4 regions of the Bacillus sp. FDAARGOS_235 genome follow, and region 1 is predicted to be linked to each of the others. Evidence: riboswitches for the same ligand, from Rfam matches in the RefSeq annotation. Region 1 holds a riboswitch; each other region holds the start of a gene.

Region 1 (5,629 bases):
GTTCAATGACGAAAATAGATTTTTCCGCTTTTAAAATAGTAAGAGACATTATTTTTGTAACTAATAACGCAAGGACAATCCCTGCAACGTATAAAGAGAACACAACAGTTGCCTGACTATGAGGGAAGAACACTCCCGCAAATAATGCATATACAGGTAAACGTGCTGAACAAGACATAAATGGTGTTACTAAAATTGTAAGTAAACGCTCTTTCTCCTGTTCAATCGTTCTCGCTGCCATAATACCTGGAACGTTACAGCCAAAACCGATAATCATCGGAATAAAGGCTTTTCCATTTAAACCGAAGAACTCCATAATTCTATCCATAACAACTGCAATTCGCGCCATATACCCTGAGTCTTCTAATAATGAAATGAAAAAGAATAGTGCAAAGATTTGTGGAACGAATACTAACACAGCACCAACACCGGCAATAATACCTTCTGTAACAAGCGCTTGAATAAAATCAGAAGCTCCAATACTTGTAAGTCCAGCCGTCACCCAATCCGTAAGCTGGCCACCAAAAAACTCATCTAACATATCCGATAAAGGTGTACCAATCCAAGTAAACGTAACCTGAAAAATAAAAAACATAACTGCTAAAAAGATTGGAAGTCCTAAAATTTTATGTGTAATTAATCTATCAATTTTTTCTGAAAAAGGAATTTTTCCTTCTTTCTCATGCTTCATAACATTTGTTTTTAACTTTTCAATATACGCTTCACGAGTTTTGTAAATGTGCTCTTCTAACGTACAATCAAGTTTTCCTTCTAAGCGAGATCGAATGGCTATGAGTTCCTTATAAATTGGTAATGCTTTTATTTCTTTTTCTACTACTTCGTTATTGCTTAAAAATTGAAGTGCTAACCATCTCGGATGCTCGTAATTCACTGTCTCTAAAAGAGCAATTACTTCTCCAATTCCTTCATCCATTTGTACACCATATGAAATAAGGAATGGCTTTTTCTCTTTTTTGTCATTTTCTTTAAGAGTCGTAAGCAGTTCTTCACAGCCTTTTCCACTTCTTGCAACGACAGGCACAACTGTTACACCTAATAGTTCTGATAATCGTTTTACATCAATTACAATTCCTCTTTGCTTCGCCACATCAACCATGTTTAAACCAATTGAGACTGGCTTACCAAATTCAAGTAACTGCAACGTTAAATGCATATTTCTTTCAAACTGCGAGGAATCTACGATATTTAACATATGATTAAATTCTTCTGTTAATAGAAAGTTTGTTACAACACCTTCATCACGTGAAACTGGATTTAAATCATAAACACCTGGTAAATCAATTAATGTTCCTTGTCTATCTTTTAATTTACCAACCTTCTTTTCTACTGTTACACCGCTCCAGTTTCCTACATATTCATAAGAACCAGTAAGTGCATTAAATAATGATGTCTTCCCTGTATTCGGATTCCCTAGCAAAGCTACCTTATTCACGCTAATTCCACCTTTATCATTTTCGCGTCACAATGACGAATACTAATTAACTGTCCACGACACTCCAATGTACAAGGACCTTTAAACATCGCTTTCTGTTTCAGGCGAAGTTCGCTTCCTTCAGCAAGACCGAAAGCAGCTAGTCTACGCTTTAATAGCTGATCTAAAGACTGAATACTTTTTACTAACACTTTCTCTCCAATTTTAATATCTACTAAGCTCATAACCTTCCCCCTCAGAAGAGAATGATAATTATTTTCAAAAAAATTATACCACACCCAATTTCTCTTGTACTATACCCTTTTGCTTCATATTTATTAACATTTCGCTACAATTGTATTTCAATTATTGTCATACTGTATTCGTTTGCCATTCTCATCCATTTCGCTTACAATAAACAATAGCAAATAAAGAATCTCGTTATCACTGGGGGAGCCATGCCGCTGAGAGGGAACACTTCGTTCCGACCCTTCGAACCTGTTAGTTAATGCTAACGCAGGGATTGTGCAAACGTCCGAAATACATACCTCATTTTTATTTACGTATTTCGTATCCTCCTATGATATCTATTCTTTTTTGTACAACTTGGATTTAGGGGGAGACAACATGCGTAACACTAATTTACAAGCGATGATCGAATCTGCTATTCTTGCAGCCTTCGCCATGGTCATCGACATTTTACCATTATCAATTAAACTTCCAACAGGCGGTTCTATCTCATTCGCTATGATTCCTATTTTTATTATTGCTTACCGCTGGGGCTTTAAATCAGCTTTCTTAGGTGGTTTAGTTTGGGGACTGTTACAAATTGTCGTAGGTGATGCCTACATTTTAACACCAGTTCAAGCATTCATTGAGTACTTCATTGCCTTTGCTTTTATCGGATTTGCCGGGTTATTCTATCGTCCAATTCAAAATGCACTTTTAGCATCTAATGCGAATGGCAACGAACAATCAAACTTAAGTAGCCATAAAGATAAACCTTCATCAAAACAAAACCAAGGAAAGAAAGTAATTGGATTCATTATCGTTGCTACATTTATCGGTAGTCTAGCTCGTTACTTCTGTCACTTTATTGCCGGTATTATTTTCTGGGGACAATATGCACCGAAAGGTCAATCAGCTGTGCTATATTCATTAATCGTAAATGGCAGCACAATGCTTGGTTCTTTTATTCTATGTACAGTTTTACTTATATTTTTATTTATCACTTCACCACGCTTATTCAAAAGCATCAATGCTTATCAAATAAATGCAAACAAAAAGGGCGCTTAACTAGCGCCCTTTTTTATATCAAAATTCTCAATGAGTAATATCGATAATAAATACAATAAATGCACAAAGAAAAATAAATACCATCACACCTAGTAAATTGCTATTCATGGCTAATCTACTCCTTACATAACCTCTTTTTCTAACAAGATTATATCTCTTAAAAATAAAGATTAGGTAAAGATAATATGAAAATAACTTAAAAAAAAGCGTAGCATGTATGATCTACGCTTTTTTCAGTAAGTAGAAGTAAAATAACACACCATCTTCTGTATTCTTTACCCCATATTCAGCATCGTGCAGTTCTAAAATATTCTTTGAAATAGCAAGCCCAAGCCCTGTTCCACCTTGTGAACGATGACGTGCTGCATCCACGCGATAAAAACGATCCCAAATTTTATCTAATTGCTCTTCTTCAATATGAGTACCTTTATTTTCAATACACACTTTTATACGATTTTTCTCATCTATTGTAGAAATAATAATATCCTCTTTATTCGGTGTATAACGTATGGCATTCGTAATGAAGTTCACGATGACTTGTTCAATCCGGCCTTGATTTGCGACTACTTCAAATGGACCTATATTTTTATGAACACGAAGTTCTTTTTTCTCTATTTCTACAGAAAGGTGTTCACATATATCTTCAATTACTGTATCGATATAAAATGAATCCATTTTCATTTTATATGTACCTGACTCAAATTTAGCTAACTCAAGCATATCTAAAATTAACGTATCCATTTTATCTACTTCTCGTTCCATCGCTTGAAAATAGTACTCTTTTTTATGTTCAGCTACCCCATCCTTTAAAATAGAAATACAGCTTTTCATAATACTTAACGGTGTTTTTAATTCATGTGAAACACCAGAAATGAATTCCTTCCGCGTCTTTTCTAGCTTTCTTTCCTTTTCAATATCTTGTTCTAGCTGTCCAATATGCGAATGGAGTTTATTCGATAGCGTATTAATATTTTTCGATAAATCACCAATTTCATCTTTTGAAGTAATTGGTATTTTTTCTGTGAAATCTAAATGCGCTATTTTTTTCGTTGTATCATTTATTTTTAGTAGCGGTTTTGCAATTTGTTTCGAGTAATAAAACGAAGCTAGAAAAACCAAAACGACTACAAATGCAATAATGTAAATGTAATAATCTTGTACCATTTGTACAGCCTCATCTACTGGTTGTAAAGAAGCCATCGCATATATATATGCTACTGATCCATCTTTTTCTTTTATTGGCTTAATTAATAATTTATATTTTATATCATTTTTTTCATAGTCCATTGTTTGTGTTGCATATTGTATGTGCTTGCTCTCTTTTAATAATAAATCCGTTTGAAATTCTTTTATGTTATCCAAGAATATACTATTTTTATAAATTGGATTCACAGGACCTTTTACATCTGGGAACTGTACTTTTGTAACACGTCCTCCTATGTAAAAGCCTAATTCCTGAGCAGCTTCTTCCTGAACAGCTGGTTTCTTTTCCTTAACAAGTTGCTCCCCAGCTGCTCTCCTTTTCTCCTCATCTAATTTAATTTTCTCCTGAAACGCTTTTTCTAATGGCTTATTAGATCCATTTAAATTTTGCTTACTTAACATGAAAGAGAATGGAATAAAACTATCTTCTTGTTTCACCCCAGAAACAGACATTGTTTGTCCTAAAAACTGATCTGATGATTTATTATCAATCTCCTCTATATTGACGAGATTGTATAAGGGAATCTTGAATATTTGTTGTCCAAACTCCTTTTGTTTCCTACGGTCTATCGTTACCTCAAAATAAAAATCATCCACATGTTTTAAATTCCCATTCTGATCTAATGTCGTAATCCACGTATTATTTTCTCTAAAAAAGTCTTGCTCCAGTTTCTGAATTCCTTCTGCATTTCCTGCGTAATTTAAATAATTCTTTTCAAAGGAATTTAAATTCACTTTAATATCTTCTACTTTTCGATTCGCATAATATTGTTTGAAAAATATCGTTTGTCCAATAAATATCGTCGCTAAAATTAACATACATAATGCTGTTGTGAGAGTAAATAATTTTAGTACAATCCCTTTTCTCATACATTCCCCTCAAACTTATATCCAGTTCGCACTACAGTTGTAATGTACTTTGCTTTCTCTCCTAATTTATTTCTTAAATTACGAATATGGCTATTAACCGTTCGATCATCACCAGCAAATTCATATCCCCAAATTCTTGAAATTAATTGTTCCCTTGTTAGTACAATTCCTTGGTTTTTCATGAAATACACCAATATTTCAAACTCCGTATGCGTTAAACTAACATCTACCTCATCAACAGTAACAGTACGTGATGGAAAATGAACGTGGATACCATGAATTGATAACGTATCATCTTCATTCTCTAAAGGTTTCTTCGATGCTTTTCTACTTTCTAATAATCGTTTCGCTCTTGCTAATAAAATTGGTGGACTGTACGGCTTCGTCACATAGTCATCTGCCCCAAGTTCAAAACCAAGTAACGTATCATCTTCATCTACGCGCGCCGTCAACATAATAATAGGCACCTCGGACGTCTTCCGAATTCTTCGGCAAACAGACCATCCATCGAGTTCCGGCAACATAATATCTAAAATAACTAAATCAACCTCTTCTTCTTCAAATACAACTAAAGCTTCTTTCCCGTCCCTTGCTTCAAACACTACATATTGTTCACTTAAAAAATAATCTTTTAATATTTCACGTAAAATCTCTTCATCTTCAACAATTAAAATGTTTTTTGACATAACCTATGTATCCCCCTCTCGCCTTCAGAAACTATAATTTTATTTTGAATAACTAGCAGTTAACTTCGCCTCGATAATATATCTATCCGGTGCATCTCCTATATAATCAAATGGGTAACAAGTTGTCAGTGTTAATAGTGGT
Region 2 (5,629 bases), 1.1 Mb from region 1:
TTTAATCAAATTTTAATTTCTTTAATGCTTCTGCGAACGGGTTATTTAATGGTTCTTCTTCTTTGTTCTGTTGTTTCATATATTTTTGAACGTCACGCTTATCAGCTTTGTTTCCAGATTCTTTTTTACGTCGCTCCTGGAATGTCGATAATTTTTCGCGATAGCCACATTTACATGCAAAGATTTGACCTTCACCCTCACCACGTAGTTCTAGTTTCTTCTTACATTGTGGACAACGAGCGTTTGTTGTACGAGATACATTTTTACGATGACCACATTCACGGTCTTGGCAAACGAGCATTTTTCCTTTTTTGCCGTTTACTTCTAGCATTGGTTTACCACAGTCTGGACAAGACTTCGTTGAAATGTTGTCATGTTTATATTTTTTATCACTTGATTTAATTTCAGAAACAATTTCTTTCGTATAGTTCTTCATTTCAGAAATGAAGACTTCTTTTTTCAGTTTACCCTTTGCGATAGCCTCAAGTTTTTGTTCCCATTCACCAGTTAGTGTAGGAGATTTTAACTCTTCTGGTACTAAATCAAGTAACTGACGGCCTTTTGATGTAATGTGAATATCTTTACCACGCTTTTCAAGTAAAAATGAATTGAAGAGTTTGTCGATAATATCTGCACGTGTCGCTACAGTGCCTAATCCACCAGTCGATTTTAACGTATCAGCAAGTTGTTTATTTTGCGTATCCATATATTTTGTAGGATTCTCCATTGCTGAAAGTAAAGTCGCTTCATTAAATCGTGCAGGAGGCTTTGTTTGACCTGATGTTTGCATAATTAACTTTACAGCTAATGTATCACCTTTTTCAATGTGAGGTAGAAGCTGCTCTTTTACGTCATCAGTTACATCATCGTCTTCAAAGCGATTTTCGTATACTTCTTTCCAACCAGCGTGTAAAACCGTTTTTCCGCGTGCAATGAACGTTTCATTACCAACTTTTGTGCGTAACGTTAGTTGCTCGTATTCGAATGCAGGGAATAAAACAGCTAAGAAACGTTTCACAACTAAATCATAAATTTTACGCTCTTTATCTGTAAAGGATGAGAAGTTAACGTATCCTTCTGTTGGAATAATTGCGTGATGATCGCTTACTTTACTATCATCAACAAATGATTTATTAGGCTTAATTGGCTTTTGTAGTACTTTATGTGCTAACGGACGATATTCCCCGACACCGCACGCTTTTAGACGTTCTGGAAGTGTTCCAACGATATCAGATGAAATGTAGCGTGAATCTGTACGAGGATACGTTAACACTTTATGTTGTTCATATAATTTCTGCATAATGTTTAATGTTTCTTTAGCAGAGTAACCAAACTTTTTATTTGCATCACGTTGTAATTCAGTTAAATCGTAAAGACCAGGAGAGAATGACTTCTTCTGTTTTTTATCAATTTCCACAACAGTGGCATTTTGTTTATCTAGATTTTTTACAATACCATCAATTTTTTCTTTATTAAAACTACGGCTATTACCGTTTGCATCTTGCCAAGTTAGTTTTAACTTATCAGTTGTTTGAGCTTCGATACCGTAGTAAGTTTGAGCTTTGAAGTTTTTTATTTCATCTTCACGACTAGCGATCATAGCAACAGTAGGTGTTTGTACACGACCACAATTTAGTTGAGCGTTAAAGCGAGTTGTTAAAGCTCGAGTCGCGTTAAGGCCGATATACCAGTCAGCTTCTGAACGCGCAACTGCTGAAGCGTATAAATTGTCATATGCCTTACCTGGTTTTAAATTTGCAAAACCATCTTTAATTGCTTTATCGGTTACAGAAGAAATCCATAAACGTTTAATTGGTTTATTCAACTTAACTTTATCGATAATCCAGCGTGCGACTAATTCGCCTTCACGACCTGCGTCTGTAGCGACAATAATTTCATTTACATCTTTTCTAAGTAGCTGGCTTTTCACAGCATTAAACTGTTTACCAGTTTGTTTAATAACCGTTAATTTCAAACGCTCCGGTAGCATCGGTAAGTCTTCTAAATTCCACTTTTTATATTTCACATCATAGCTTTCTGGATCTGCTAATGTAACGAGATGACCTAAAGCCCAAGTTACAATATATTTACTACCTTCAAGATAACCGTTTCCTTTTTTATCACACTTCAGTACACGAGCAATATCTCGCGCAACGGAAGGTTTTTCAGCGATTACAACGCTTTTTGACATATTAAAAACATCCTTTCAAATTTCCATAAGTTAAATATAGCATACATTTTCTTGAGATTCAGTTTCGCTCGAGGTTTGAGCTGTTTTAGTGGAATGAACAAAACTCCCACTGATTAAAGTTTCACTTTATACGGAAAAGTAAAGAACTTGTTATTTTACTAGAATAAGAGTAGACTTTGAAGTAGATGAATAAGAAACACATGGGAGTTTGTGGATGCAAACTGAGAGTATGACTAATCCGTCATTGACCATTTGAACCTGTTGGATAATGCCAGCGTAGGGAGAGTGTAAAAGCACATGTTCAGGCACTTTGCATACGCGCAAAGTGCCTTTTTGTGTATCTCCCATCATTATAGTTAGGAGATGAAAAGGATGAATATGAAAGAAATTAGTAAAGTAGTGGATTTAGTGAGGGAATCTAATCCGCTCGTTCATAATATTACAAATGTTGTTGTAACAAACTTTACAGCGAACGGTTTGTTAGCACTAGGGGCATCGCCTGTAATGGCGTATGCAAAAGAAGAAGTAGCAGAAATGGCTAGCATTGCGGGAGCGTTAGTATTAAATATGGGAACACTTCGTCCCGAGGAAGTAGAAGCGATGTTACTTGCTGGTAAGTCGGCTAATACGAATGATGTACCAGTATTGTTTGATCCTGTTGGCGCAGGAGCAACATCGTATCGAACAGAAGTTGCGAGACATATTCCAGCTGAAATAGATCTAGCGATAATTCGTGGGAATGCAGCTGAAGTAGCTAACGTTATTAATGAGAGATGGGAAATTAAAGGGGTAGATGCTGGTACTGGAAATGGCAATGTTGTAAATATTGCAAAACAGACAGCAGAGGAATTGAATACAGTTGCGGTCATTACTGGAAAAGAAGATGTCGTTACAGATGGAGAGCGAACGATTCTTATTCGAAACGGTCACTCTATTTTAACAAAGGTTACTGGAACGGGTTGTTTACTAACTTCTGTAATAGGAGCATTTATTGCGGTAGAAAAAGATTATGTAAAGGCAGCAGTAGCAGCAGTAACATTTTATGGTGTAGCTGCGGAACTAGCAGCTGCTAAGACGGTAGAAAAAGGGCCTGGTAGTTTCCAAATTGAATTTTTAAATCAATTAGCGAATACAACTTCCGGTGATATTGAGAAGTATGGGAAGATTGAGGAGTTAGAGTAAGGGGATGAAACACATGATGCGCATTGAAACCAAGAAAATGTCTAACCTATTACAAGTGTATTTTATTATGGGAAGCAATAATTGCATGAAGGATCCGTTAGCTATATTGAAAGAAGCGTTAGACGGTGGAGTGACACTTTTTCAATTTCGTGAAAAGGGAGAAGGGACTTTAACTGGAGAGGATAGAGTGCGTTTTGCAAAGAAATTGCAGGCGCTTTGCAAGGAATATGGTGTTCCTTTCATTGTAAATGATGATGTAGAATTGGCCGTTGAATTAGATGCAGATGGTGTTCATGTAGGACAAGATGATGAAGGGATTACATCTGTTCGTGAAAAGATGGGAGATAAAATTATCGGTGTATCTACACATACAATTGAAGAAGCAAAATGGGCGATTGAAAACGGAGCTGATTATTTAGGAGTTGGCCCTATTTTCCCAACGAGTACGAAAAAAGATACGAAAGCTGTTCAAGGAACGAAAGGTTTAGCTCATTTTAGAGAACAAGGAATTACAGTGCCGATTGTTGGTATCGGTGGGATTACAATTGAAAATACTGCTGCCGTTATAGAAGCGGGTGCGGATGGTGTTTCAGTTATTTCTGCAATTAGTCTAGCGGATTCTGCGTATGAAAGTACGAAGCGATTAGCTGGGGAAGTAAATAAGTGTTTGTAGATAAAAGACCATGTAGTATGAAAATACTACGTGGTCTTTTGTCGTATAAAACAAAATATGCCGCCTAAACTAGTATGTATAAACATATATTGTTTCGGAGGCGAAGGCATGATTGTATTTCAGGATATTATAGCTGCTTATGAGAAAATGAAGGGCATTGTACATATGACCCCATTAGATTATTCAAGTACATTTAGTGAGTTATCACAGAATGAAGTGTATTTAAAGCTGGAGAATTTACAAAAGACAGGCTCTTTTAAAGTACGTGGTTCTTATAATAAAATGGTTTCTCTTGAGAAAGGTGATTTAGAAAATGGTGTTGTTGCGGCATCTGCTGGAAATCATGCGCAAGGAGTCGCTTATTCTAGTAATATGCTTAGTATTCCTTGTACGATTGTGATGCCAAAAGGTGCTCCGTTAAGTAAGGTACTTGCGACAAAAAAGTACGGTGCACATGTAGAATTACAAGGTGATGTATTTGATGATGCATTAGCTTATGCACTAGATTTAAAAGAGAAGACAGGAGCGAAATTTGTACATCCATTTGATGATGAAGCAGTAATTGCTGGTCAAGGTACAGTCGGTGTGGAAATATTACAACAGCTGGAAGATGTAGAGGCTGTTATTTGTCCTATTGGAGGTGGAGGATTAATTGCAGGAGTTGCGATGGCAATTAAAGAACAAAAGCCATCAGTGAAAATATATGGGGTGCAGACACTTGCTTGTCCGGGAATGAAACAGTCACTTGAGGAAAAGAAGGTAATAACAGTAGAGTCGACGCCAACTATGGCGGATGGAATCGCGGTTAAAAGGCCAGGTGATTTGACTTTTGAACTTGTACAACGTTATGTGGATGATGTGTTTTGTGTAGATGAAATGGAAATTGCACGAACGATGTTAATGCTTCTTGAACGGAACAAATTGTTGGTTGAAGGGTCTGGTGCGAGCTCATTAGCTTCTTTGCTTTATCACAAAGTCCCAATAAAAGAAAAAAAGGTCGTATCCGTACTAAGTGGTGGAAATGTCGATGTAAACTTTATTTCGCGTATTATTGAGCATGGAATGGTTGAAGCAGGACGCTTCATTCACATCGCGACAATGATTAAAGATAAGCCAGGCTATTTGCATCATTTGCTCGAGATTGTAACAAATTTTGAAGCGAATGTATTAAATATACATTTAGAACGGATTGGTACAAAGGTATTTCCAGGATATGCGCAATTGCACTTGTCATTAGAAACGAAAGATAGAAATCATATTGAAGAAATATTGAGTGGTTTAAAAAAGAAAGGGTATGTTGTAGAAGTTATTGATTGAAAAAATTAAACAAACGTTTAATTAAAAAAGCACAAACCCTTTTAAATTATAGGTTTGTGCTTTTTATTTAAAACATAATTGAAATTAAGAGCATTCCAATTCCGATAGAAGTAAAGGTTGCGATTAAGCCGGGAATCATGAAGCTATGATTTAAAACGTATTTACCGATACCTGTTGTACCAGTGCGGTCGAAGTTAATGGCAGCAACAATTGTTCCGTAGTTTGGAATGAAGAAGTATCCGTTTACTGCAGGGAACATAGCAATC
Region 3 (5,629 bases), 2.2 Mb from region 1:
AATGGTAATATGAAAATACCTTTCAGTCATAATTTTTAACATGTCAAGTGTTGTTCCCTTTTAAAAGGTCCTGTGTCAATCAGGGCCTTTTAAACTTGTTCCTTACTAAAATAGCGTTTTTATTAAAAACTTCTCACATTTAAACCGGACAAGTATATGTTATTCTATCGAGGCTTTCCATTCATAGCATTCTACCTTTCTTATTTGAGAGCACGCTTATATGTGTGCTCTTTTTATTTAAGATAAAATAAGGATTTTGTTTAAAAACCGCACATTTATTAAGAACATACATAAAATATCATGCGGTATTCTTTTTTAATATTAGTTTTGGTTAAAGAGCGCCTTAAAAGCGCTCTTTATATTTGTTAATAAATAACCATTTTTCTCAAACACACTCACGGTTTGTATAAGCCAATCATATATTTACATAGACAAGAAATAGCTTTTTATTATACATGCGCAATTTTTGTGCATGTTTTTTCTTTAATAAAATAACTATTTTGTTTAATTTTTAACATACAACCGCTTGTCCATGTCACTTTGCTCAACGCCTACATTTACTATCAGTAATATAAATTTTTTAGAGGTGAATTATATTGGACGAGTTTTTATCTTCTGCTGCATTAAACCAGAATTCGATTGGACCAACACTCCCACCTATGCAACCTTTTCAATTCCCTACTAGACCGACCGGTAACACCGGACCACCTGGCATTGTTTCAGTTACATTTAACCAAAGTCATATTCCTGCAACTAGCCCAACTAACCTCGTATTACCAGCTATTAGTGTAGGCGTTAATCAAATAGTAAAGTTAGAAGGAGTTTTCAGATCTGATTATGTTTCCCTAAGTCCCCTTACAGAATTTACTGTATCTTCAATTCTCGCTCTAAAAAGAGGCGTCTTTACTATTGCGGTTCAGATGGAGCTTCAAGAAGATATTTAATAACCAGTAAATGTTTCAACAAATTTAACACACAACGTTTCAATAGTCTGGATAGATACGCCTCCCCCTGGTACTTATGTATACAGGCTATCTCTGAATGCCACGGGAATTGGTACATCCACTAACACTATTAGTGAAAGAAACATAACTGCTACAGTAATAAACATTTAAAGTGTAATTCCCGGTCTATAAATCGTAATATGAAGTAAAACAAAAACAGCTTGTAGAAACAAAGCACCCTATTCCATGTTCTAAATTTTCAATACTAGAGCAGTGCATTTTATACAAACAGTTACGTAGTTTTGTTACGTTTCAAAATTAATCAATAGTAATAAAAATAGATTATTAAATTTGTTAATCCCAATAAATAGCTTTTAAAGTTGCGCTCACTTCCACCATTCATACTGATTTTCACATATTTCATATAAAGTATGAGAATGAGCAGAAAATCAGATATAACAGCAAAAGATCGTAAAGATGCGGGGAAAAAAGCATTAAAATCGGCAGTTGTTAAAGGTTGGATAAATGTAGGTAAATGGGGATTCTTTGGTGACATGGTTGCATTTATGGACAGATATTATACAGGCTATAAGAATTACAATCTTAAAAAGAAAAGAGAAAGAAGGGCTGATAGCAGCTCTTCTTTTTGGTTCTGGTGCAATAAATCTGCTTATAAAAGTCAAAGAGTGCGTCAAGAGTATAAAACATAAAAAGACATTCGATTTTTGATTTGAAATAAAGTCACAATGTTTATAAAAGGTTGGATAAATTATCTCTCTAAATTAAAAGATGCTACGTGTGTTTTGATTTATCTCTTTTATAAAATTGTATAACGCTTTACAAAGTAGATTCCTTTTCTCTCTTATCAATATTCATATGTTACAATAGTACCAGTAGTATCAGTGGTACCATTAAAACCATTAAAACAATTTGAACAACCGCCACAGCCGCCACAGCCGCCACAACCAAAACAACCGAAGCAACCAATACAACGGAATCCACCACAACGGAATCCACCACCACCACAACGACCTCCACAACCGCCACAACGACCGCAACCGCCACAGCGACGAGCAGCATCTTCAAAATAGTAGTATGGATATTGGTTTTGCTGGTCCCAATACACAATATTTCCAGACTGGTAATCATTAAGGCTTAACGCTTGTAGTTCTTGTTGAAACTTATTCATTTTCATGACCTCCGTTTATAAACTTTAACCTCATCGATGCTTTCCAATATTTCTGTTCGTTAAATCTAAGTAGAAATAACGCTATAAACTAAGTTCAATACGTACACCTATAAAGTATGACCTATCACTAGACGGTGCACCTTGTTCATATACCTATTTTTACTATGGGCTCATTTTTATAAATAGAAATTATAAAATGTGAATGCTTGCGTCATATCTTCATGCTTACTAAGTTCAATTCATTTCTCAATAACCATGATGCCGTATCCTACGTATTCCCGTATGCCGCTTAGATTTTTCTGTACTGTAAATGCCTCTCGTTATAACACTTCCATATACTTTCTGAGAGCACCTTCAGATATTCCTAACTTTTTTATATACTTCACTAGCCGAATAATCGATTTAGTCCGTCGTAGCGTCAAAACACCTACTAGTGACAGGACTCAATGACGGTTAAGAAATTCCTACAAAAAAAGCCCTGATTAGGGCTTTTCATTCTACTTTTTCAGCAAGCTCTCCATGAAATTGCTAATTGAAGAAAATTGAAAAAAGACGCACTTAGATTGATACGTCTTTTTTGCGATACCCCTTTTTTGAAATCATATAAAGAGGTATTATCCATACATATGTATAACAATACCTCTACTCTTTATCCAATTACATCTTTTACTTCTGTATCCACTGGCCATTTTTCTAATGTATAAGCCATTTCCCAAAATGAATATTCATATTGACTACTAATAATGAAATGCTGTTTCATACGCTTCCGATCAGACTCTGTCACTAGTTCAGCGATAGTATCTAATCGTGTAATTTGCTCTTCAACTAAAGTACGGAACCAATCAGATCCATAAGCAGAAATCCACTCTTTATAAATCGGCTCTTCTGGCTGACATTCTTTTAAACGTTCACCAATTTCATAATATAGCCAGTAGCAAGGTAAAATTGCTGCGATAATATCCCCTAAATGCCCTTCATACGCCGCACGGTACATATGTGAAGTATACGCATATGCAGTTGGGGCAGGGATAAAATGACCTTTTTCTTCTTCCGTAATTCCTAATTTCTTTGCGAAATTCTCATGTAATGATAATTCTGCCTCGTATGTATTTTGAGCATGGTGTGCCATGCGAGCTGTCGTTTCTAATTCAAGAGCCTTTGCAGCTCCTAAAGTTTGTACTCTAGCAAAATGACTTAAATAATATGAATCTTGAAGTACGTAATAACGAAAACTTGCCAAATCTAACGTACCTTCACCAAGTTTTTTTACAAAAGGATGATGAAAACTTGCCTCCCAAATAGAATCTACTTCTTTACGTAATGTTTGTGAAAAAGTCATTTAAATTCCTCCAATAATGTATAAAATATATGTATTTATCCACAGTTATTAAATCTGTAAAACAAAAAAAACTTTCTTTACAGGCGTAAAGAAAGTGAAATAGACAATATTAATGTATTCTTTAAATATAATCGTCTTCCCACTTCCCTACGCTGGTATTAACCAGATCAGGTACTAAGAGTCTCAAAATTATGTTTGATCTCAGCCTACAAAAGGCCCCCCTAGTGGATAAATATTTAGTTGTCGTATTGTAATTATCATAGCATACTTCGTGGAACTATCAAAAGTTTTAATTGTATAATTATCTTAAAAACCTTCTTCTTTCCTCACTCTTAATGAAGTTTCAATTATCATATCTAATAGTTTACTATAATTAATCCCCGCGGCATCTGCACTTTTTGGCAGTAAACTTGATTGGGTCATCCCTGGTAATGTATTAACCTCCATTACATATGGAATTCCGTCCTTCACCATCATATCAACCCTTGCATAAACACTACATTTTAATGCTTTATAACAAGCCAATGACGCTTTATTTACACGTTCCTTAATTTCAGTTGGAAGTTCAATAACTTCTTCAATTGTACTAACATCATCGTATTTTGCATTGTAGTCAAAAAACTCAGCTGCATGTCGAATTGAAACGATAGGTAAATGTTTACCATCAAAAATTGAACAAGTAATCTCGTCACCTTTTATATACTTCTCAATTACTACTTCAGAATCCCATTCGAATACAGTTTCCAGCATTGAGATCAATTCATTTTTATCATTGACGATCTTTACGCCAACACTCGAGCCGCCAGAGTTTGGTTTTACCACTAACGGAAATCCTAACTTATCTAAATCATCAAGCTTTAGATCCGCCATTTTTGTAAGTTCAATCCAATCTGGTGTTTCTACTCCTTCATAACGTAAAATCTTTTTCGAAATATTTTTATCCATACATATACCGCTAGATAACATATTGCTGCCACTATATGGAATACCTAAACTCTCAAGCGTCCCTTGAACCGTACCATCTTCTCCGTATTTTCCGTGTAATGCTAGCAATGCAAAATCAATGTCTTTCGCTTTTTCAATTAAATCCATTTTTTCATTTAACGTAATTGGAACGATTTCATACTTATTTTTATCTAAATGTGCAATCATTTCATTTCCAGTCATAATTGATACTTGTTTTTCAGAGGATACTCCTCCCATAATAACGCCAATTCTCATTTTCTCAACTCCAAGTTTCATTTTTTAAAGTTTCACCAATTATTTGAATCCCACTAACTATTTCTTTCTCCTTCAAACGTGAAAAACCTAAGCGGAATGTATTCGCTCCCCCTCCATCAGAATAAAAAACATCTCCAGGAGAAAACGTTACACCTTTCTCATAACACTTTTGTAAAAGTGTGCGAGCGTGAATTTTCTCTTCCAACTCTATAAACAAATGAAGTCCGCCATCTCCAGTCATCCTTTTAAACGGAATGTACTGATTGCAAGCCCCAACGGCTAACTCATATTTTTTCTTGTAAACAGATCTTGCCTTTTTTAAATATTTTTCAAAATATCCTTCATGTAAATATTGAAACAAAACAGCTTGATCTAACGTAGATGTGTGAATGGTTCTTGCTCTTTTAACACTTTCTAAATAATGAATCAGTTCTTTATCGGCAATAATCCACCCTACACGTAAACCAGGGAAAAGTACCTTCGAAAAGCTACTAATATAAATCACATTATTACCAGCCCCTGCAAAAGTTAATAGTGGCGATAAATGTGAACCTGAATAACGTAATTCTTCATTAAATCCGTCCTCTATAATAGGAACCTTATATTTCGAAAATAACCTCATCAATTCCGTTCTTTTCTCCGAACTTGTAACAATACCAGTTGGATTATGATAAGAAGGAATTAAATACGCAAAATCAAAATCCTTTTCACGTAAACTTTTTTCTACTTCAGTCGTATCAATACCATCATCATTCATATCTATCCCATGAACTTCAAGTCCATGTAAGCGAAAAAGTTTCAATGCAGCATGGTGAGTTGGATTCTCACAAATCACACGCCCTGATTTTTTCGCTAAGGAAGATAGTACAATATCTAATCCTTCTGTAAATCCATTTGTAATTAAAATATCTTTGTTCGAAATATCTACACCTTTTA
Region 4 (5,629 bases), 1.4 Mb from region 1:
CATTGAATATAAAGAGGAAATACTACGCAATTATATATTTATACAATTACATGATTGTTTACCATCATTCTTTAAACTATTTCTTAAAAATAAGCGTTATGCGACGATTCATGATATTCTTTTCTATTGGTGTGACGATGAACAAAGAATGGGTTTAGAGAAAAAATATAATCTTAGTTTTATTTATGAAAAATATGCTTGTGGCTAAACAGTATTTTACATATGAAAAATTAATATAAATTAAAAAGGATCTCAATGTTATGTGAGATCCTTTTTTGTTAGTAAAACAAGGAGAAAGTGATTAAGATGAGAAATAGCATTCCATATAGGAGAAGTTGTGCAGTATAACTTCCTTGTATACCAAAAAAAGTATTTAGTTTTCCGTATAAATTCAATATATATTTCATTGTGTTATCTTTGAAAGATTGGTACACAGTGTCTCCTCTTTCTAAGCTTCTTGTTCATGTTTTTTATTATTAGGGACATTAATGTATCTAGCTATGAATAATAAAACAGCCATAAAGAATACGGGAATTATAGTAGATAAATAAAAGCCATTACTAATAACATTTGTTATAAGGGCACTTAATAGAAAAATAGCATTATAAACATGGGCAACTTTTTGCTTTAGTCGCACTTGAAATGACTCCATCATAATTTCTAGAGCAACAAAAGCAATGATAATAGATAAAAATACAGTGTTTGTATTGTAAATTATTAAACAACAGATTAAACCTAAAAAGGCTAAGTATTCAATGAAGAGAGGTATATTGCGTGGCATACAATTTACCTAACTAAATACGGCAGTGGATTTACTGCATTTGTTTTTTCAAAATTCCATTCTCCATTATGTAATTCGAAATGGAGGTGTTGTCCGTATGAATGACCTGTGTTACCCATATGACCTAGTAATTGTCCAGTTTGTATTTGATCACCAGCTTGTACAGTGCGATCTTTCATATGAGCATAAACTGTTGTATATAATTTCCCGTTTATTTGATGGGCGATGAACACTACATTGCCATAACTAGCTGAATAATATGATTTAATAACTTTACCTGCAGCGGCAGCTTGAATGGAGACGTTACCTTGTGCTGCAATATCTATTCCATAATGCATTTGTTCCCAGCGTATATCAAAGGTTGAGCTGATTTTTCCTTGGGTAGGGAATTTGAAAACTGCTGGAATAGCTGAAGATTGAGCTGTTTGAGCTTGTGATTGCTGTTGATTTTGTACCACATAGTGTTTGGCCACATACCCGTATCCTGTGCCAAAACGAATTTTATACCAAGTTCCTACTGTTTCTACTACTTGTATCTGTGTACCGTTTTGTAAAGAACCAAGTAGAGTACCATTTGTGCTAGCATTGTTACGTACATTTAATTTAGGTGTTGCAACAGTATATTTCGTATCATTTTGAACTGTGATTCCTTTTACTAAGGGCTGCGAACCATTAGATACGAATGCTTTTTGTACATAACCTGTTTGACCGTTATGTGAAATTTTATACCATTCGCCTTGTTCTCCTTGAATAGTCACGAACTTACCATTTGGTAATACATCTAAAATGGAAGATTCTAAATTAGGTTCAGAGCGAACGTTCAATGCATTAGCATTGACGATGTATTGATTAGTAGATTGAAGTTTGTTTTTTTGCAGAATAGCATCTTTTTGTACATAGCCTACTTTATTATTAACAGATACTTTATACCAATCCTTCGTTGTTTTAAGTATGTTAACTTTCGTATTAAAGCGAATTGTATCAAGGGATGTGCTATTTGTATTATCTTCTTTATGTAAGGCTACTTGATCGACTTTGACATATCCAGTTTTGACATTAGATAATTGTTCAGCGTTTGCTTTTTGTACATTTGTTTCGCCCATAGAAGGAAGTAATGAGGCGATTGCGACAGTAGTTGCTGTTAGAGCTGTAGCTTTCATATTCATATAATAGAGACCTCCTCTAGTTGTATAGTTAGTTGTAATTTTATTATAGTATAAAGATATAATATAGTGGGTGTATTCACATAAATGTAATATGAAATCAATATAAAAATAAATTTTTTCAGGATAATGATTCCTTTTTATGGAATTAATTGGTATTTTATTTTACGAAATAGAATAATAATTATTATATAACTCTGTAATTTCGTTGACAATTGAGAAAATTAAAACAGTTGATGATGTCTTATTAGGGTGTTATACTGACAGTGATAATTTTATAGTTTGCTAGGAGAGCTGGTGTTGCCAGCTGAGAGTAAGACCTTAAGTCTTTGATCCTTTTCATTACCTGATCTAGATTATGCTAGCGTAGGGAAGCAATTCGGACACTAATGATGAGTCCCCGTTTCTTTGCGTATAGAAACGGGGCTTTTTTATTTGAAAATTTTATATTGAAACCACTAGGGGTGCTTTTCGTGCTGAGAGAGGAATAATCCTTAACCCTTACAACACCTGATCTAGGTAATACTAGCGAAGGGAAGTGGAACAACGAATAAACTATAATTTTATTTGTTGTAACCACTTCTGATTATAGAAGTGGTTTTTTATTTAGATACATATATTGAAGGGGGAAATAGAAATGAAATTTTGTAATAGATTGTTAGAAGCTGTACAACCAGTTTGGGAGATGAGTCATAATCATCCATTTGTAGTAGGGATGGGGGATGGCACGTTAGAAAAAGATAAGTTTCAGTATTACATTATTCAAGATTATTTATATTTGTTAGATTATGCAAAGCTATATGCCATCGGTGTTGTAAAGGCAACGAATCCACAAGTAATGGGAAAATTTGCTGAACAAATTGATGGAATATTAAATGGAGAAATGACGATCCATAAACAGTATGCAAAAAGGCTTGGAATTTCTATAGAGGAGATAGAATCAGCAAAACCATCTGCTAAAAATTTAGCTTATACAAATTACATGATGTCTGTATCTCAAAATGGCACACTTGCGGAATTAATAGCAGCACTTCTTCCATGTATGTGGAGTTATTGGGAAATTGGAAAGCGTTTAAATGATATTCCTGGAGCGAGAGATCATGAGTTCTTTGGTGAGTGGATTCAAGGATATAGTTCTGAAGAATACGGTAACCTTTGTATTTGGTTAATAGATTTATTAGATGAAATGGCAATTGGAAAGTCAGAGCGAGAGCTAGAAAGATTAGAGGAGATTTTCTTATATTCCAGTCGATTTGAATATTTATTCTGGGATATGTCCTATCGTAAGGAGATGTGGGGATTTGAGGAGCAAGAACATACTACAGTTTCATAATGTTTCTTTTCATTATGATGAGAAGCCAATCATCGATGAATTAAATACTTCTATACAAGAGAAAGAGTTTGTAAGCATTATTGGGCCAAGTGGCTGCGGGAAAAGTACTCTATTTCGCCTTATTACAGGCTTAGAAGAAGTTAGTACTGGACGGATAGAGCTGACAGAAACAAAAAGTCATCCTGTAGGGTATATGCCTCAAAAAGATATGCTCCTGCCGTGGAGAACAATTATTGAGAATGCTGCTTTGCCACTAGAATGTCAGGGTGTACAGAAGAAAGAAGCACAAGTAAAGGCAAAGGAACTGTTACATAAATTTGGTTTACAAGGATACGAGGGAAAATACCCGAAAGATTTATCTGGTGGTATGAAGCAGCGCGTATCTTTTATCCAAACATTATTAACAGGCGGAGAGATATTATTGCTAGATGAACCGTTTAGCGCATTGGACGCTTTAACGAAGGCATCTTTGCAAGAATGGTTGTTTGAACAATGGAAAGAGTGGGAAAAAACAATTTTATTTATCACTCATGATGTGGAAGAAGCGTTGTTTCTTTCGAATCGAATTTTAGTGGTGGAACAGCAGCCGATAACTACTTTGACTGAACGGATTGTGCCGCTTGATCATAACAGAACACGAAAAGATTTATATAAACCGGATGTGTTAGCGCTGAAAGATGAGCTTCTTAGTATGTTACAAAGGCAGGTACTCGTATGATGAACCGATTGAAAGAATTAGTTCCTGCCATTACACTTTCTAGCATTTTACTCGTTATGTGGGAAATAGGAGCAAGAATTGTAGATGAAATGTACATTTTACCGTCACCGTCAGCAATTGTAATGAAGATATGGAAACTAAAAGACATATTATTTACGGTTCATTTACCGGCAACGTTATACGTCGTTTTAATAGGTGTTGTTATTTCTATCGTATTAGGTGTAGGGCTAGCGATGTTAATGAATGCGAGTACATGGATGGAAAGGGCATTTTATCCATTATTAGTTGCCTCACAAACGATTCCCATTACAGCGCTTGCTCCGCTTTTCGTTTTATGGTTTGGATATACCATCTGGAGTAAGGTTGTTGTTACAGTTTTAATTACGTTTTTCCCTATTGCGGTCAATACGTATGACGGACTGCGTAGTACGAAAAAAGAATGGGAGGAGCTCTTAGTTACATATGGAGCAACGAAGAAAGATGTTTTTCTTAAGTTAAAGTTACCGTCTGCTCTTCCTTATTTTTTTTCAGCTTTAAAAATTGCAGTTCCGCTTAGTGTAATTGGGGCAGCAATCGGTGAATGGCTCGGTGCACAAGCTGGGCTTGGTTATTTCAGTAAGAGAATGATGACACAGTTAGATGGAGCTGGTGTATTTGCACCCATTGTATTGTTATCATTATTAGCTATTTTCTTCGTCATACTTATTTCCGTATTAGAAAAGAAATTCATTAGTTGGAGGAAGCATTCATGAAATTTTTAAAACGCATCTTTGTGTTTACATTATTAGTTGCAATGATTGCAGGATGTTCGAGTAATTCAGCATCAGATAAAAGTAAAAAAGAGAAAGAAATAACGGTTATGCTCGATTGGTACCCAAATGCGGTACATAGCTTTATTTATGCAGCAATTGAAAAAGGCTACTTTAAAGAAGAAGGAATAAAGGTAAATATAAAATTCCCTTCTAATCCAACTGATCCATTAACTTTAGCTGCAGCAGGGAAAGTGACAGTTGGTTTGTATTATCAGCCAGATGTTGTTATGGCCAGAGCAAATGAACAAATTCCAGTGAAATCAATTGGAGCTGTCGTACGTTCACCGTTAAATCATGTCGTATCGCTGAAATCAGCAGGTATTCAATCACCGAAAGATTTAGAAGGAAAAACAGTAGGATATTCTGGAACTCCTTTAAGTGAAGCATATTTAAAAACGATGATAAAAGAAGCTGGTGGTAATCCTGATACGGTGAAAGTAGTTGATGTTGGCTTTGATTTAGTACCAGCGTTAATTACGAAAAAAGTGGATGCTGTAACAGGAGCATACATTAACCATGAAGTACCTGTTATGCGTCATGAAGGTCATGAACCAGCGTACTTTAATCCAGCAGAATATGGTGTGCCTAATTATCATGAACTTGTTTTCGTAACAGGTGATAAAACGTTGAAAAAAGATAAAGAAGCATTGCAAGCCTTTTTACGTGGGGCAAAAAAAGGGTATGACTTTATGAAGAAAAGCCCTGATGAAGCATTAAATATTTTATTAGATCATCAAGAAAAAGAAAACTTCCCGCTTGTACCAGAAGTTGAAAAAGAAAGCATGAAAATTTTATTAGAGAAGATGGAAACGAAAGATGAGC

The links. Region 1 has a riboswitch for thiamine pyrophosphate ahead of thiT (energy-coupled thiamine transporter ThiT). Riboswitches for the same ligand answer to the same signal wherever they lie in the genome.
Region 2: it holds a riboswitch for thiamine pyrophosphate, as region 1 does, so the genes downstream of both, thiM (hydroxyethylthiazole kinase) here and thiT (energy-coupled thiamine transporter ThiT) in region 1, are expected to answer to the same signal.
Region 3: it holds a riboswitch for thiamine pyrophosphate, as region 1 does, so the genes downstream of both, tenA (thiaminase II) here and thiT (energy-coupled thiamine transporter ThiT) in region 1, are expected to answer to the same signal.
Region 4: it holds a riboswitch for thiamine pyrophosphate, as region 1 does, so the genes downstream of both, tenA (thiaminase II) here and thiT (energy-coupled thiamine transporter ThiT) in region 1, are expected to answer to the same signal.

What each region holds. Positions count from the first base shown of each region.
Region 1 is NZ_CP020437.2:3,560,685-3,566,313, reverse strand. It holds gene feoB (ferrous iron transport protein B) at 1-1,453, opposite strand, end outside; gene A6J74_RS20420 (FeoA family protein) at 1,450-1,677, opposite strand; TPP riboswitch at 1,872-1,973, shown strand; gene thiT (energy-coupled thiamine transporter ThiT) at 2,060-2,728, shown strand; gene A6J74_RS20410 (sensor histidine kinase) at 2,951-4,801, opposite strand; gene A6J74_RS20405 (response regulator transcription factor) at 4,798-5,487, opposite strand; gene A6J74_RS20400 (class D sortase) at 5,527-5,629, opposite strand, start outside.
Region 2 is NZ_CP020437.2:2,506,160-2,511,788, reverse strand. It holds gene topB (DNA topoisomerase III) at 2-2,191, opposite strand; TPP riboswitch at 2,382-2,491, shown strand; gene thiM (hydroxyethylthiazole kinase) at 2,564-3,373, shown strand; gene thiE (thiamine phosphate synthase) at 3,387-4,046, shown strand; gene ilvA (threonine ammonia-lyase) at 4,155-5,363, shown strand; gene A6J74_RS14765 (anaerobic C4-dicarboxylate transporter family protein) at 5,431-5,629, opposite strand, start outside.
Region 3 is NZ_CP020437.2:456,752-462,380, forward strand. It holds gene A6J74_RS04060 (exosporium leader peptide-containing protein) at 597-944, shown strand; gene A6J74_RS04065 (hypothetical protein) at 1,382-1,654, shown strand; gene A6J74_RS04070 (heterocycloanthracin/sonorensin family bacteriocin) at 1,810-2,133, opposite strand; gene tenA (thiaminase II) at 2,783-3,472, opposite strand; TPP riboswitch at 3,600-3,705, opposite strand; gene ddlB (D-alanine--D-alanine ligase) at 3,779-4,693, opposite strand; gene pdxR (MocR-like pyridoxine biosynthesis transcription factor PdxR) at 4,698-5,629, opposite strand, start outside.
Region 4 is NZ_CP020437.2:2,170,327-2,175,955, reverse strand. It holds gene A6J74_RS13125 (DUF3965 domain-containing protein) at 1-208, shown strand, start outside; gene A6J74_RS13115 (hypothetical protein) at 449-781, opposite strand; gene A6J74_RS13110 (SH3 domain-containing protein) at 787-1,947, opposite strand; TPP riboswitch at 2,222-2,334, shown strand; TPP riboswitch at 2,395-2,498, shown strand; gene tenA (thiaminase II) at 2,582-3,277, shown strand; gene A6J74_RS13100 (ABC transporter ATP-binding protein) at 3,246-3,995, shown strand; gene A6J74_RS13095 (ABC transporter permease) at 3,995-4,747, shown strand; gene A6J74_RS13090 (ABC transporter substrate-binding protein) at 4,744-5,629, shown strand, end outside.